Cereibacter sphaeroides 2.4.1: one gene and its partners. Each later gene encodes a partner of the first gene's protein in a complex. Links are inferred from orthologs where the notes say so. Each region holds a gene or a part of one and is shown on either strand. Other genes may lie near its edges.

Region 1 (6,071 bases):
CGCGCTAGAGCATGACCCCAGAGGACATCTACGCCACCGTCGAGGCCACCTGGCCCGCGGCGCGGCTGGAGCGCTCGGGCCCCTGGACGATCCGAGAGGGTCGGGGCGGCGGCAAGCGCGTTTCTGCCGCAACCGCCGCGGAGGGCTGGACGGAGGCGGATCTGCCCGCCGCCGAAGCCGCGATGGAGGCCCTCGGGCAGGAGCCGCTCTTCATGATCCGCGCGGGGGACGAGCCGCTCGACGCGGCGCTTGCCGCGCGCGGCTACCGGATCGTCGATCCCGTCACCGCCTATGCCTGCCCGGTGGGGCGGCTCTCGGCCGAGCCGCCGGCGCAGATGGCGGCCTTTCCGCACTGGCCGCCGCTCGGCATCGTCCGCGATCTCTGGACCGAGAGCGGCATCGGCCCCGAACGCGTCGCGGTGATGGAGCGGGTGGCGGGGCCGAAATGCTGCCTGCTCGGGCGGCAGAACGACCGACCCTCGGGCGCGGCCTTCGTGGGGCTGGCGGGCCCGTTCGCCATGCTCCACGCGCTCGAGGTCACGCCCGCGCTGCGCAGGCTCGGCTCGGCGCAGGCGATGATCCGCCGCGGCGCCTGCTGGGCCGAGGCCGCGGGCGCCCATTGGTTCTCGCTCGTCGTCACCACCGCCAATGCGCCGGCCCGCGCGCTCTACGAGGCGCTCGGGATGGAAGAGGTGGGCCACTACCACTACCGGCTGAAATGATCCGGCAGCTCCTTCTCGCCGCCCTCATCCTCTGCCCGGGAGCCGCCGCCGCGCTCGAGCTCGGCGCGCCCTGGACGCGCGTCGAACGGCAGGAGGAGGACTCTGCCAGCTACCGGCTGCCGACGGGCCCCTGGACCGAGGCGGGCCTGCCCATGCGCCCGATCGAGGGCCGGATCGTCCGCAGCGTCTGGCAGCGCGATCTGGCCGAGACCTCGACGCTCGACCTTCTGGCACCCCTCCGCGCGGCGCTGGAGGCAGAGGGCTTCCGCCCGCTCTTTGAATGCGAGACGCGCGGCTGCGGCGGCTTCGACTTCCGCTATGCGACGGATGTGCTGCCCGAGCCGGAGATGCATGTGGATCTGGGCGACTTCCGCTTCTTCGCGGCGATCCGCGAGGGGGCCGAAGGTGCCGAGGCCGTGAGCCTCCTGATCAGCCGGTCGGATGCGACGGGCTTCGTGCAGGTGATCGAGGCCCTGCCCCGCACCGCCACGCCCCCGGCCCCCGTCGCCGTGCCGGACGAGCCTGTCGCGGCGGAGGCCCCCGCTCCTGCCGCCGGCACCCTCATCCTGCGGCTCGAGGAGACGGGGGCCGCGGTGCTCGAGGGACTGGTCTTCGGCAGCGGCTCGGCCGAGCTCGAGGACCGCGCCTATCCCGCGCTCGCGGATCTGGCGCAATGGCTGAAAGAGGATCCGGCCCGGCGCGTGGTGATCGTGGGCCATACCGACGCGTCGGGCGGGCTCGAGGGCAATGTGACGCTGAGCCGGGCCCGGGCCGTTTCGGTGCGCGAGCGGTTGATCGCGCGGCACGGGGTCGATGGGGCGCAGGTGACGGCGGACGGCGTGGGCTATCTCGCTCCGCGCGCCACGAACCGCACCGAAGAGGGCCGCGCCCGCAACCGCCGGGTCGAAGTCATGCTGCTCGCCGGCTGAGAGCGCCCGGAAAGGCCACGCCTCAATTCCCGATCGGCCCCTTTTCCAGAAAGCGGCGCACGAGGAAGTCGATGAAGGCGCGCACCTTGGGCTGGGTGAACCGGCCCGCGGGATAGATGGCATGGATGCCCAGCGTCTCGACCGGCAGGTCCGGCAGCACCTCCTCGACCAGCCCCGCACGCATGGCCTCCGCGAAGAGGAACTCGGGCAGATGGGCGATGCCCAGCCCCGAGACCGCCGCCTTGAGCAGCGAATGGCCGTCGTTCACGGTCAGAAAGCCCGGCGCCCGCACCTGCCGCGGCTCGCCCGAGGGTGACAGGAGCCGCCAGACGTTTCCGTGCGCCTGCGTCGAATGATAGAGCAGCCTGTGATCGGTGAGGTCGTCGATCTTCATCGGCCGCCCGTGCCGCTGGAGATAGCCCGGAGACGCGATCATCCGCCGGGTGGTCTCGGTCAGCTTGCGTGCGCGCAGGCTCGAATCCTCGAGATCGCCCACGCGGATCGCCATGTCGAACCCTTCCGAGATCAGCTCGACGCTGCGGTTGTTCAGCACCATGGTCACGGTGATGTCGGGATAGTCGAGCAGGAACTCCGCGAGGATCGGCGCCAGCAGGGCCACGCCGAAATCCGTCGCGACCGAGAGGCGCAGGTGTCCCGACGGCGCGGTCTGCATCGAGGTCACCAGCGCATCCGCCTCGCCCGCGTCGGTCAGCACCCGCCGCGCCCGGTCGTAATAGGCGAGCCCGATCTCCGTGGGCGAGACCCGGCGGGTGGTGCGGTTGAGAAGCCGCGCCCCCAGCCGCGCCTCGAGCGCCGAGACATGTTTCGAGACGGCGGACTTGGAGATCCCCATCTTCCGGGCCGCATCGGTGAAGCCGCCCTGATCCACCACCATGGCGAAGGCTTCCATTTCCGTCAGTCGATCCATGGCGGCTCCCGTGCACTGTCCGGACCCTGCCCTCATGGGTGGCAAATCGGGCAGGATTGCGGAAAGCAACAGGCAAGTCCGGGATTTATGGCCGGAAAGCCCGGGGCAGGCATCGGGGTGAGTCGCCGTGCCGGGACAGGGGCCTGCGCCCTCGCGCCGCAGCTTCGACGGCGCGCCGGACAGAATGTCACCTCCCCAAGCGCCAAGACGCAACAAAATTGCGTCATCGCGTCGCGCTGCGTTGCAGCGACGGCATGGGTGGCATGCGCCTTTTGGGAGAAGTCATCAGAATTGAGGGGTTTATATCGGGGGGCAAAGGAGAACGACCATGATACACGATCCCCGCCCGATGACCGCCGCTCAGGCCGCCGAAACCGTGCCGGCCTATTTCACGCCCGAGCGGAACACCCGTCAGCTTCGCAATCTGAGCGCGCTGGAGCAGATGTACGGCTACTACAACCGCGATTGATCCTTCGCTGCCACGACGGCGGGCACAGGGCCCGTCGTCCCGGCAGAGCCCCAGGTGCGGTCTGAGGCAGACCCCTCCCGACGCCCGGCTCCCCTCTTTTCCCCTCTCTCCACGACGCGCCCGAGACCGCGGTCTCCCAGTGGGCCTGCCGCGGCCCTAGCGGTTCGCCGCTTCCATTGCATCGACGAAGCTCACCATCAGGCGCTTTCCGTTCTCGCGCCCGAGCGGGGCTTTCCCCGTGCCCGAGGCCGTCAACGTCACCATCCGCCCGTTCAGCGTGAGCACCGCGCGCCAGCTCTCCGGCGGCGCCCCGCGGCTCCGGTCCCGGATCCGGATCAGGAAGGCCTTCCCCCGCCCCAGCGCCTCGAGAACCTGCACGCTATCGGCACGACCCGAGGCGCTCAGAGCCTTCCGCCCCGCCGCCGACTGGAAATAGGCCGCCAGATCCTGCCCCCGCCGCGCCACGTCGATGCCCGAGCCGGGCACGCCGACCGTCGCGGTCAGAACCGCAGGCGGGCGATCGGTCACGCCTGCACAGCGACCCATCAGCACGAGGCCCGGCCCGGTCCCGGGCTCGCGGACGATGCAGTAGCCGGCGGGCGCCGCGACGCGCACGCCCTCCGCCACGGCAGGCAGGGCCGGAAAGAGGGCGAGGAGGCCTGCGAGGAGAAGATGCCTCATGCGTCTCCTCCGAAGCAGGCGCCGCAGTCTCGGGCGCGGGGATGGGGCGCGAGGAAGGGCTGTCTCATGGCAGGTCTCCGGTCGGTGGGCACGGGCATAGCGGCCGCTCCCGCAGCGGGCAAGGCGCGACCTGCCGGTCCACCGGCAGCTTTCGGCGCAGAGCGGCACGCACGGGCCCCGGATCCGCGACACCTTCACGGACGCTGCGCCCACTCACCCCGGATTGCCGTGATCTGTCCCAAGGCGCGTCCGCCGCATGCCCCCTCTCCCCGCGCGCGGGCGTCACAGGGGCAGCCCGCGCGATTGCATTTCCCGCCCCTCCGGACTATCTCGGCACCATCGCCGCGACCGGAAGGCTTGCCCGCATGAACTGGATCTCCAACTACGTCCGCCCGAAGATCAACTCGCTCTTTTCGCGCCGCGAGGTGCCGGAGAACCTCTGGACCAAGTGCCCGGAGTGCGGGACGATGCTCTTCCACCGCGAGCTGGCCGAGAACCTGAACGTCTGCTCCACCTGCGACCACCACATGAACATCAGCCCGCGGGACCGGTTCGCCGCGCTCTTCGACGGCGGGATCTTCACCGAGGTCGAGGTGCCGGTGCCGCTCGCCGACCCGCTCCAGTTCCGCGACCAGAAGCGCTATCCCGACCGGATGAAGGCGGCGCAGAAGACCACGGGCGAGAAGGAAGCCATGCTGGTCGTCGAGGGCGAGATCGCCCGGACGCAGGTGGTGGCCGCGGCCCAGGACTTCAGCTTCATGGCGGGCTCCATGGGCATGTATGTGGGCAATGCCATCATCGCCGCCGCCGAGCGCGCGGTGAAGCTCAAATGCCCGCTCATCCTGTTTGCCGCCGCCGGCGGCGCGCGGATGCAGGAGGGGATCTTGTCGCTCATGCAGATGCCGCGCACGACGGTGGCGGTGCAGATGCTGCGCGAGGCGGGCCTGCCCTACATCTGCATCCTGACCCACCCGACCACGGGCGGCGTCACCGCCTCCTATGCGATGCTGGGCGACGTGCAGATCGCCGAGCCCAATGCGCTGATCTGCTTCGCCGGCCCCCGCGTGATCGAGCAGACGATCCGCGAGAAGCTGCCCGAGGGCTTCCAGCGCGCCGAATATCTGCTCGACCACGGGATGCTCGACCGGGTGACCCACCGCAAGGCGATGCGCGAGGAGCTGGTCACCATCATCCGGATGCTGATGAACCAGCCGCCGGCGATCAAGGGCGACCTGCCTGCGCCCGAGCCGAAGCCGGTGATCGACCTGCCGCCGCCGCCGACGCCGGAGGCGGTGGTCGACGACAAGGCCGCCGAGTGAGCCTGCCCGCCTCCGACCTCATCCTGCAGCGGATGATGTCGCTGCATCCGAAGATCATCGACCTGACGCTCGACCGGGTGCACCGGCTGCTGCAGGCCCTCGGCCATCCCGAGCGGTCGCTGCCGCCGGTGATCCATATCGCGGGCACCAACGGCAAGGGCTCGACCCAGGCGATGATCCGGGCCGGTCTCGAGGCGCAGGGGCTGAAGGTGCACGCCTATACCTCGCCCCATCTGGCCCGCTTCCACGAGCGAATCCGGCTCGCCGGCAGCCTGATCTCCGAGCCCGCGCTGGCCGCCCTCCTCGACGAATGTCTCGCGGCAAACGGTCCCGAGCCCATCACCTTCTTCGAGATCACCACCTGCGCGGCCTTCCTCGCCTTCGCGCGCACGCCCGCCGATTACACGCTCCTCGAGGTGGGCCTCGGCGGCAGGCTCGATGCCACCAACGTGGTCGAGGATCCGCGGCTCACCATCGTGACCCCGGTCTCGATCGACCATCAGCAGTATCTGGGCGAGACCCTGCCCGAGATCGCGGCCGAGAAGGCGGGCATCCTCAAGCGCCGCGTGCCCTGCGTGGTGGGCCCGCAGCAGGCCACGGCGCTCGAGGTCATCGAGGCGCGCGCGGCCCGTCTCGGCGCGCCCCTCCTCGCCCACGGCCAGCAGTGGCAGGTCTGGGAAGAGCGCGGCCGGACGGTATTCCAGGACGAGGCGGGCCTTCTCGATCTGCCGCTCCCGGTCCTGCCCGGGCCGCACCAGATCCAGAATGCCGGCGCGGCCCTGATGGCGCTGCGCCATCTCGGCGCGCCCGAGGCCGCCTGCGAGGCGGCCCTCACCCGCGCCGACTGGCCCGCCCGGATGCAGCGCCTGCGCCAAGGACCGCTTCCCCGGAGCGCGCCGGGGATCGAGCTCTGGCTCGACGGCGGCCACAACCCCGCGGGCGGCGCTGCAGTGGCGGCCACGCTGTCGCGGATGGCGCCGCGGCCCACCCATCTCATCTGCGGGATGCTGAACACCAAGGACG
Region 2 (2,799 bases), 770 kb from region 1 along the record:
CGTGTCGATCCCGTCCACGATCAGCTCGCCCAGGGCGCGGTGCAGGCGCGCCAGCGCCTCGGGCCGGTCGCGGCCGTGCACGATCAGCTTGCCGATCAGGCTGTCGTAATAGGGCGGGATGGAATAGCCGCCATAGAGGGCCGAATCCATCCGCACCCCGAGGCCGCCCGGCGCGTGGAAGACCCGCACCTTGCCGGGGCAGGGCGAAAAGTTCGGCAGCTTCTCGGCGTTGATCCGCACCTCGATGGCGTGGCCGTTGATCTCCAGCGCATCCTGATTGAAGCTCATCGGCAGGCCCGCCGCGACCCGGATCTGCTCGCGCACGAGATCGACGCCGAAGATCGCCTCGGTCACCGGATGCTCCACCTGCAGGCGGGTGTTCATCTCGATGAAGTAGAACTGGCCGTCCTCGTAGAGGAATTCGATCGTGCCCGCGCCGATGTAGTTGATCCGCGCCACCGCGTCGGCGCAGATCCTGCCGATCTCCGCACGCATCTCGGGGGTGATGACCGGACCCGGGGCTTCCTCGAACACCTTCTGGTGCCGCCGCTGCAGCGAGCAGTCACGCTCGCCCAGATGGACCGCGCGGCCCTTGCCGTCGCCGAACACCTGGATCTCGATGTGCCGCGGCTTCTGGAGATATTTCTCCATATAGACTTCGTCGTTGCCGAAGGCGGCCTTGGCTTCCGAACGCGCGGTGCGGAAGGCGATCTCGAGTTCCTGCTCGTTCCGCGCGACCTTCATGCCGCGCCCGCCGCCGCCCGCCGTGGCCTTGATGATGACCGGGAAGCCGATGTCTCTGGCCGTGGCGATGGCCGTCTCGTAGTCGGGCACGCCGCCGTCGGAGCCGGGCACGCAGGGCACGCCCAGAGCCTTCATCGTGTCCTTGGCGGTGATCTTGTCGCCCATGATGCGGATATGGTCCGCGGTCGGGCCGATGAACTCGATCCCGTGGTCCTGCAGCGCCTGGGCGAAGGCCGCGTTCTCGGAGAGGAAGCCGTAACCCGGATGGACGGCCTCGGCCCCGGTGATCTCGCAGGCCGAGATGATCGAGGCCTTGTTGAGATAGCTGTCGGTCGAGGAGGCCGGGCCGATGCAGACGCTCTCATCGGCCATGCGGACATGCATGGCATCGGCGTCCGCGGTCGAATGGACGGCGACCGACTTGATCCCCATCTCCTGGCAGGCGCGGATCACGCGCAAGGCGATCTCGCCGCGGTTGGCGATCAGGATCTTTTCGAACATCGGCGCCTCACTCGATGATCATGAGGGGCGCGCCGTATTCGACCGCCGTGCCGTCCGAGACGAGGACCCGCTTCACCGTGCCCGCGCGCGGGGCGGGGATGTGGTTCATGGTCTTCATCGCCTCGATGATGAGGAGCGTCTGCCCCTCGGTCACGGTGGCGCCCACGGTGACGAAGGGCGAGGCGCCCGGCTCGGGGGCGATATAGACGGTGCCCACCATGGGCGAGGTGACGGCGCCCGGATGCTGGGCCGGATCCTCGACCGCGGCCGGAGCGGCGGCGGGGGCACCGCCGACCGCCGGCATCGCCGCGGGGGCGGCGGCCATCATCGGCGCCGCAACCTGGGTCGTCACGATGTTGGCCTGCTTGACCACGCGGACCTCGAGGCTGTCGTCCTCGCCATATTCCCGTTTGACCGAAAGTTCCGTGAGCTCGTTGCTGTTCAGCAGTTCGGCAAGGGCCTGGATGAAGGCGACATCGGCCTCGGTGTTGTTCTTGCTCATGACGTCCTCGGGTTGGCTTTTCTGCCGGTTGGGGAGGGGCCGCGGGGCCCGGCCCGGCGCTCGGATTGCAGGGCTTATACGCAAAGGGCGCGGTGGAGAAAAGCGCCAGTTCGTCGCGAGAACATCCGGCTCTGCCACTTTTTCAGGCGAAAGCGGCGCTTGTCCGCGCAGGTGGCGGCGCCCGCCTCCCTCCCGATTATTTATCGTTTGGTAAAAAAACGCACCCGTGTCAGCCTGACCCTATAAACAACAGCCCAGGGAGGGCCTGATCTTGTCCATGAGCCAGCTTGCGCCCGGCGTGGTGCCGGGGCGTCTGCCAGCGGATGCCTATGCGCGCAACTTCTCCGATGTGGAGCCGCCGCTCGACGGCCACGAGGCGAAGGTGGCGGCGGACCGCTGCTACTTCTGCCACGACGCGCCGTGCGTCACCGCCTGTCCGACGGCGATCGACATTCCGCTCTTCATCCGCCAGATCGCGACCGGCACGCCCGAGGCGGCCGCGCGCACCATCTTCAACCAGAACATCCTCGGCGGCATGTGCGCGCGGGTCTGCCCCACCGAGCAGCTCTGCGAGGAGGTCTGCGTGCGCGAGACGGCCGAGGGCAAGCCGGTCGAGATCGCGCGGCTGCAGCGCCACGCGACCGACACGCTCATGGCGCGCAACGTCCATCCGTTCGAGCGCGCCGAGCCAACGGGCAAGCGGGTGGCCGTGGTGGGGGCGGGGCCCGCGGGCCTGTCGGCCGCGCACCGTCTGGCCATGCTGGGCCACGAGGTCACGATCTTCGACGCCCGGCCGAAGCCCGGCGGGCTCAACGAGTACGGCATCGCAAGCTACAAGACGCCGGACAACTTCGCGCAGGCCGAGGTCGACTGGCTTCTGATGATCGGCGGGATCACGCTGAAGACCGGGCAGGCGCTCGGCCGCGATATCACCCTCGAGGGGCTGCGGGCCGAGTTCGACGCGGTCTTCCTCGGCATGGGGCTGTCAGGGGTGAACGCCCTGCGCGCCGAGGGCGAGGATCGCGAGCATGTCCACCCGGCGGTGGACTTCA
Region 3 (2,798 bases), 770 kb from region 1 along the record:
CCATCTGACCATCGAACTCGACGAATGCCGCTTCCCGGCCGGAGACCCGGCCTCGGATGCCTATGCCCATCTGACGATCCGCGATTCGCGCGCAGCCGAGCCCGTGTTCGACGGCTGGATGATCGCCTCGAGCCCGGCGCTCTCGGCGCTCGACCATCCGCGCTACGATGTCTGGCTGTTGCGCTGCACCACTGAGGCGGGATCGGCCCAGTAGCCCTCGGGGGTGAAGCTCGCGTTGCCCTCGAGCGCCTCGGTGAGCCTCTGGTGATAGTCCGAGCGCCGGATCTCGATGGCCCCCAGCGAGGCGAGGTGCGGCGTCAGGAACTGCGTGTCGAAGAGCGTGAAGCCGCCCGCCCGCAGCCGGTCGATCAGGAAGGCCAGCGCCACCTTCGAGGCATCGGTGCGGTGCGAGAACATGCTCTCGCCGAAGAAGGCCCGGCCCAGCGTCACCCCGTAGACGCCGCCCACCAGCGTCTCGCCCTCGCGCACCTCGAGCGAATGGGCGTGTCCGAGCGCATGGAGCTCGACATAGAGGCGGAAGATGGTGGGGTTGATCCAGGTCTCCTCGCGGTCCGCGCAGGCCTCGACGGTGGCGGCGAAATCCTCATCCACGCTCACGCGCCAGTCCATCCGGCGGATGCGGCGGGCGAGGCTGCGCGAGATGTGGAACCCATCGAGCGGGAAGATGCCGCGGTGCCGCGGGTCGATCCAGTGGATCTCGGGATCGTCGCGGGATTCGGCCATCGGGAAGATGCCGAGCGCATAGGCCCGCAGGAGCAGGCGGGGCGTCAGCGCGGGCGGCTTCATGCGCCGCCCGCGGGATGTGTCAGCCGAACTGGGCGGCGAGCCATTTTTCCAGCCAGTGGATATTGTAGTCGCCATTCTGGATGTCGGGCTCGGCCAGAAGCGCGTGGAACAGCGGCACCGTCGTGTCGATCCCGTCCACGATCAGCTCGCCCAGGGCGCGGTGCAGGCGCGCCAGCGCCTCGGGCCGGTCGCGGCCGTGCACGATCAGCTTGCCGATCAGGCTGTCGTAATAGGGCGGGATGGAATAGCCGCCATAGAGGGCCGAATCCATCCGCACCCCGAGGCCGCCCGGCGCGTGGAAGACCCGCACCTTGCCGGGGCAGGGCGAAAAGTTCGGCAGCTTCTCGGCGTTGATCCGCACCTCGATGGCGTGGCCGTTGATCTCCAGCGCATCCTGATTGAAGCTCATCGGCAGGCCCGCCGCGACCCGGATCTGCTCGCGCACGAGATCGACGCCGAAGATCGCCTCGGTCACCGGATGCTCCACCTGCAGGCGGGTGTTCATCTCGATGAAGTAGAACTGGCCGTCCTCGTAGAGGAATTCGATCGTGCCCGCGCCGATGTAGTTGATCCGCGCCACCGCGTCGGCGCAGATCCTGCCGATCTCCGCACGCATCTCGGGGGTGATGACCGGACCCGGGGCTTCCTCGAACACCTTCTGGTGCCGCCGCTGCAGCGAGCAGTCACGCTCGCCCAGATGGACCGCGCGGCCCTTGCCGTCGCCGAACACCTGGATCTCGATGTGCCGCGGCTTCTGGAGATATTTCTCCATATAGACTTCGTCGTTGCCGAAGGCGGCCTTGGCTTCCGAACGCGCGGTGCGGAAGGCGATCTCGAGTTCCTGCTCGTTCCGCGCGACCTTCATGCCGCGCCCGCCGCCGCCCGCCGTGGCCTTGATGATGACCGGGAAGCCGATGTCTCTGGCCGTGGCGATGGCCGTCTCGTAGTCGGGCACGCCGCCGTCGGAGCCGGGCACGCAGGGCACGCCCAGAGCCTTCATCGTGTCCTTGGCGGTGATCTTGTCGCCCATGATGCGGATATGGTCCGCGGTCGGGCCGATGAACTCGATCCCGTGGTCCTGCAGCGCCTGGGCGAAGGCCGCGTTCTCGGAGAGGAAGCCGTAACCCGGATGGACGGCCTCGGCCCCGGTGATCTCGCAGGCCGAGATGATCGAGGCCTTGTTGAGATAGCTGTCGGTCGAGGAGGCCGGGCCGATGCAGACGCTCTCATCGGCCATGCGGACATGCATGGCATCGGCGTCCGCGGTCGAATGGACGGCGACCGACTTGATCCCCATCTCCTGGCAGGCGCGGATCACGCGCAAGGCGATCTCGCCGCGGTTGGCGATCAGGATCTTTTCGAACATCGGCGCCTCACTCGATGATCATGAGGGGCGCGCCGTATTCGACCGCCGTGCCGTCCGAGACGAGGACCCGCTTCACCGTGCCCGCGCGCGGGGCGGGGATGTGGTTCATGGTCTTCATCGCCTCGATGATGAGGAGCGTCTGCCCCTCGGTCACGGTGGCGCCCACGGTGACGAAGGGCGAGGCGCCCGGCTCGGGGGCGATATAGACGGTGCCCACCATGGGCGAGGTGACGGCGCCCGGATGCTGGGCCGGATCCTCGACCGCGGCCGGAGCGGCGGCGGGGGCACCGCCGACCGCCGGCATCGCCGCGGGGGCGGCGGCCATCATCGGCGCCGCAACCTGGGTCGTCACGATGTTGGCCTGCTTGACCACGCGGACCTCGAGGCTGTCGTCCTCGCCATATTCCCGTTTGACCGAAAGTTCCGTGAGCTCGTTGCTGTTCAGCAGTTCGGCAAGGGCCTGGATGAAGGCGACATCGGCCTCGGTGTTGTTCTTGCTCATGACGTCCTCGGGTTGGCTTTTCTGCCGGTTGGGGAGGGGCCGCGGGGCCCGGCCCGGCGCTCGGATTGCAGGGCTTATACGCAAAGGGCGCGGTGGAGAAAAGCGCCAGTTCGTCGCGAGAAC

Evidence for each region. Proteins that work in one complex are often made in the same cells at the same time.
Region 2: the proteins of accD (region 1) and accB are in contact, whole or in part, in a solved structure (PDB 8UXZ), measured with the Escherichia coli proteins. The link is inferred for Cereibacter sphaeroides 2.4.1 from one-to-one orthologs.
Region 3: the proteins of accD (region 1) and accC are in contact, whole or in part, in a solved structure (PDB 8UXZ), measured with the Escherichia coli proteins. The link is inferred for Cereibacter sphaeroides 2.4.1 from one-to-one orthologs.

Annotation. Positions count from the first base shown.
Region 1 is NC_007493.2:2,674,167-2,680,237, forward strand. Bases 3,192-6,071 are described here. They hold accD (acetyl-CoA carboxylase, carboxyltransferase subunit beta), read left to right. Parts: upstream 3,192-4,094; coding sequence 4,095-5,048; downstream 5,049-6,071. Other genes in these bases: RSP_RS13005 (hypothetical protein), read right to left, coding at 3,205-3,729; RSP_RS13015 (bifunctional folylpolyglutamate synthase/dihydrofolate synthase), read left to right, coding at 5,045-6,071. Also shown: RSP_RS12980 (competence/damage-inducible protein A), read left to right, coding at 1-8; RSP_RS12985 (GNAT family N-acetyltransferase), read left to right, coding at 12-722; RSP_RS12990 (OmpA family protein), read left to right, coding at 719-1,651; RSP_RS12995 (LysR family transcriptional regulator), read right to left, coding at 1,674-2,579; RSP_RS13000 (hypothetical protein), read left to right, coding at 2,908-3,048.
Region 2 is NC_007493.2:1,906,293-1,909,091, reverse strand. It holds accB (acetyl-CoA carboxylase biotin carboxyl carrier protein), read right to left. Parts: upstream 1,748-2,799; coding sequence 1,253-1,747; downstream 1-1,252. Other genes in the region: RSP_RS09195 (NAD(P)-dependent oxidoreductase), read left to right, coding at 2,025-2,799; accC (acetyl-CoA carboxylase biotin carboxylase subunit), read right to left, coding at 1-1,245. UniProt on the Escherichia coli protein: This protein is a component of the acetyl coenzyme A carboxylase complex; first, biotin carboxylase catalyzes the carboxylation of the carrier protein and then the transcarboxylase transfers the carboxyl group to form malonyl-CoA.
Region 3 is NC_007493.2:1,907,222-1,910,019, reverse strand. It holds accC (acetyl-CoA carboxylase biotin carboxylase subunit), read right to left. Parts: upstream 2,174-2,798; coding sequence 827-2,173; downstream 1-826. Other genes in the region: accB (acetyl-CoA carboxylase biotin carboxyl carrier protein), read right to left, coding at 2,181-2,675; aat (leucyl/phenylalanyl-tRNA--protein transferase), read right to left, coding at 163-807; RSP_RS09215 (DUF2155 domain-containing protein), read left to right, coding at 1-214. UniProt on the Escherichia coli protein: This protein is a component of the acetyl coenzyme A carboxylase complex; first, biotin carboxylase catalyzes the carboxylation of the carrier protein and then the transcarboxylase transfers the carboxyl group to form malonyl-CoA.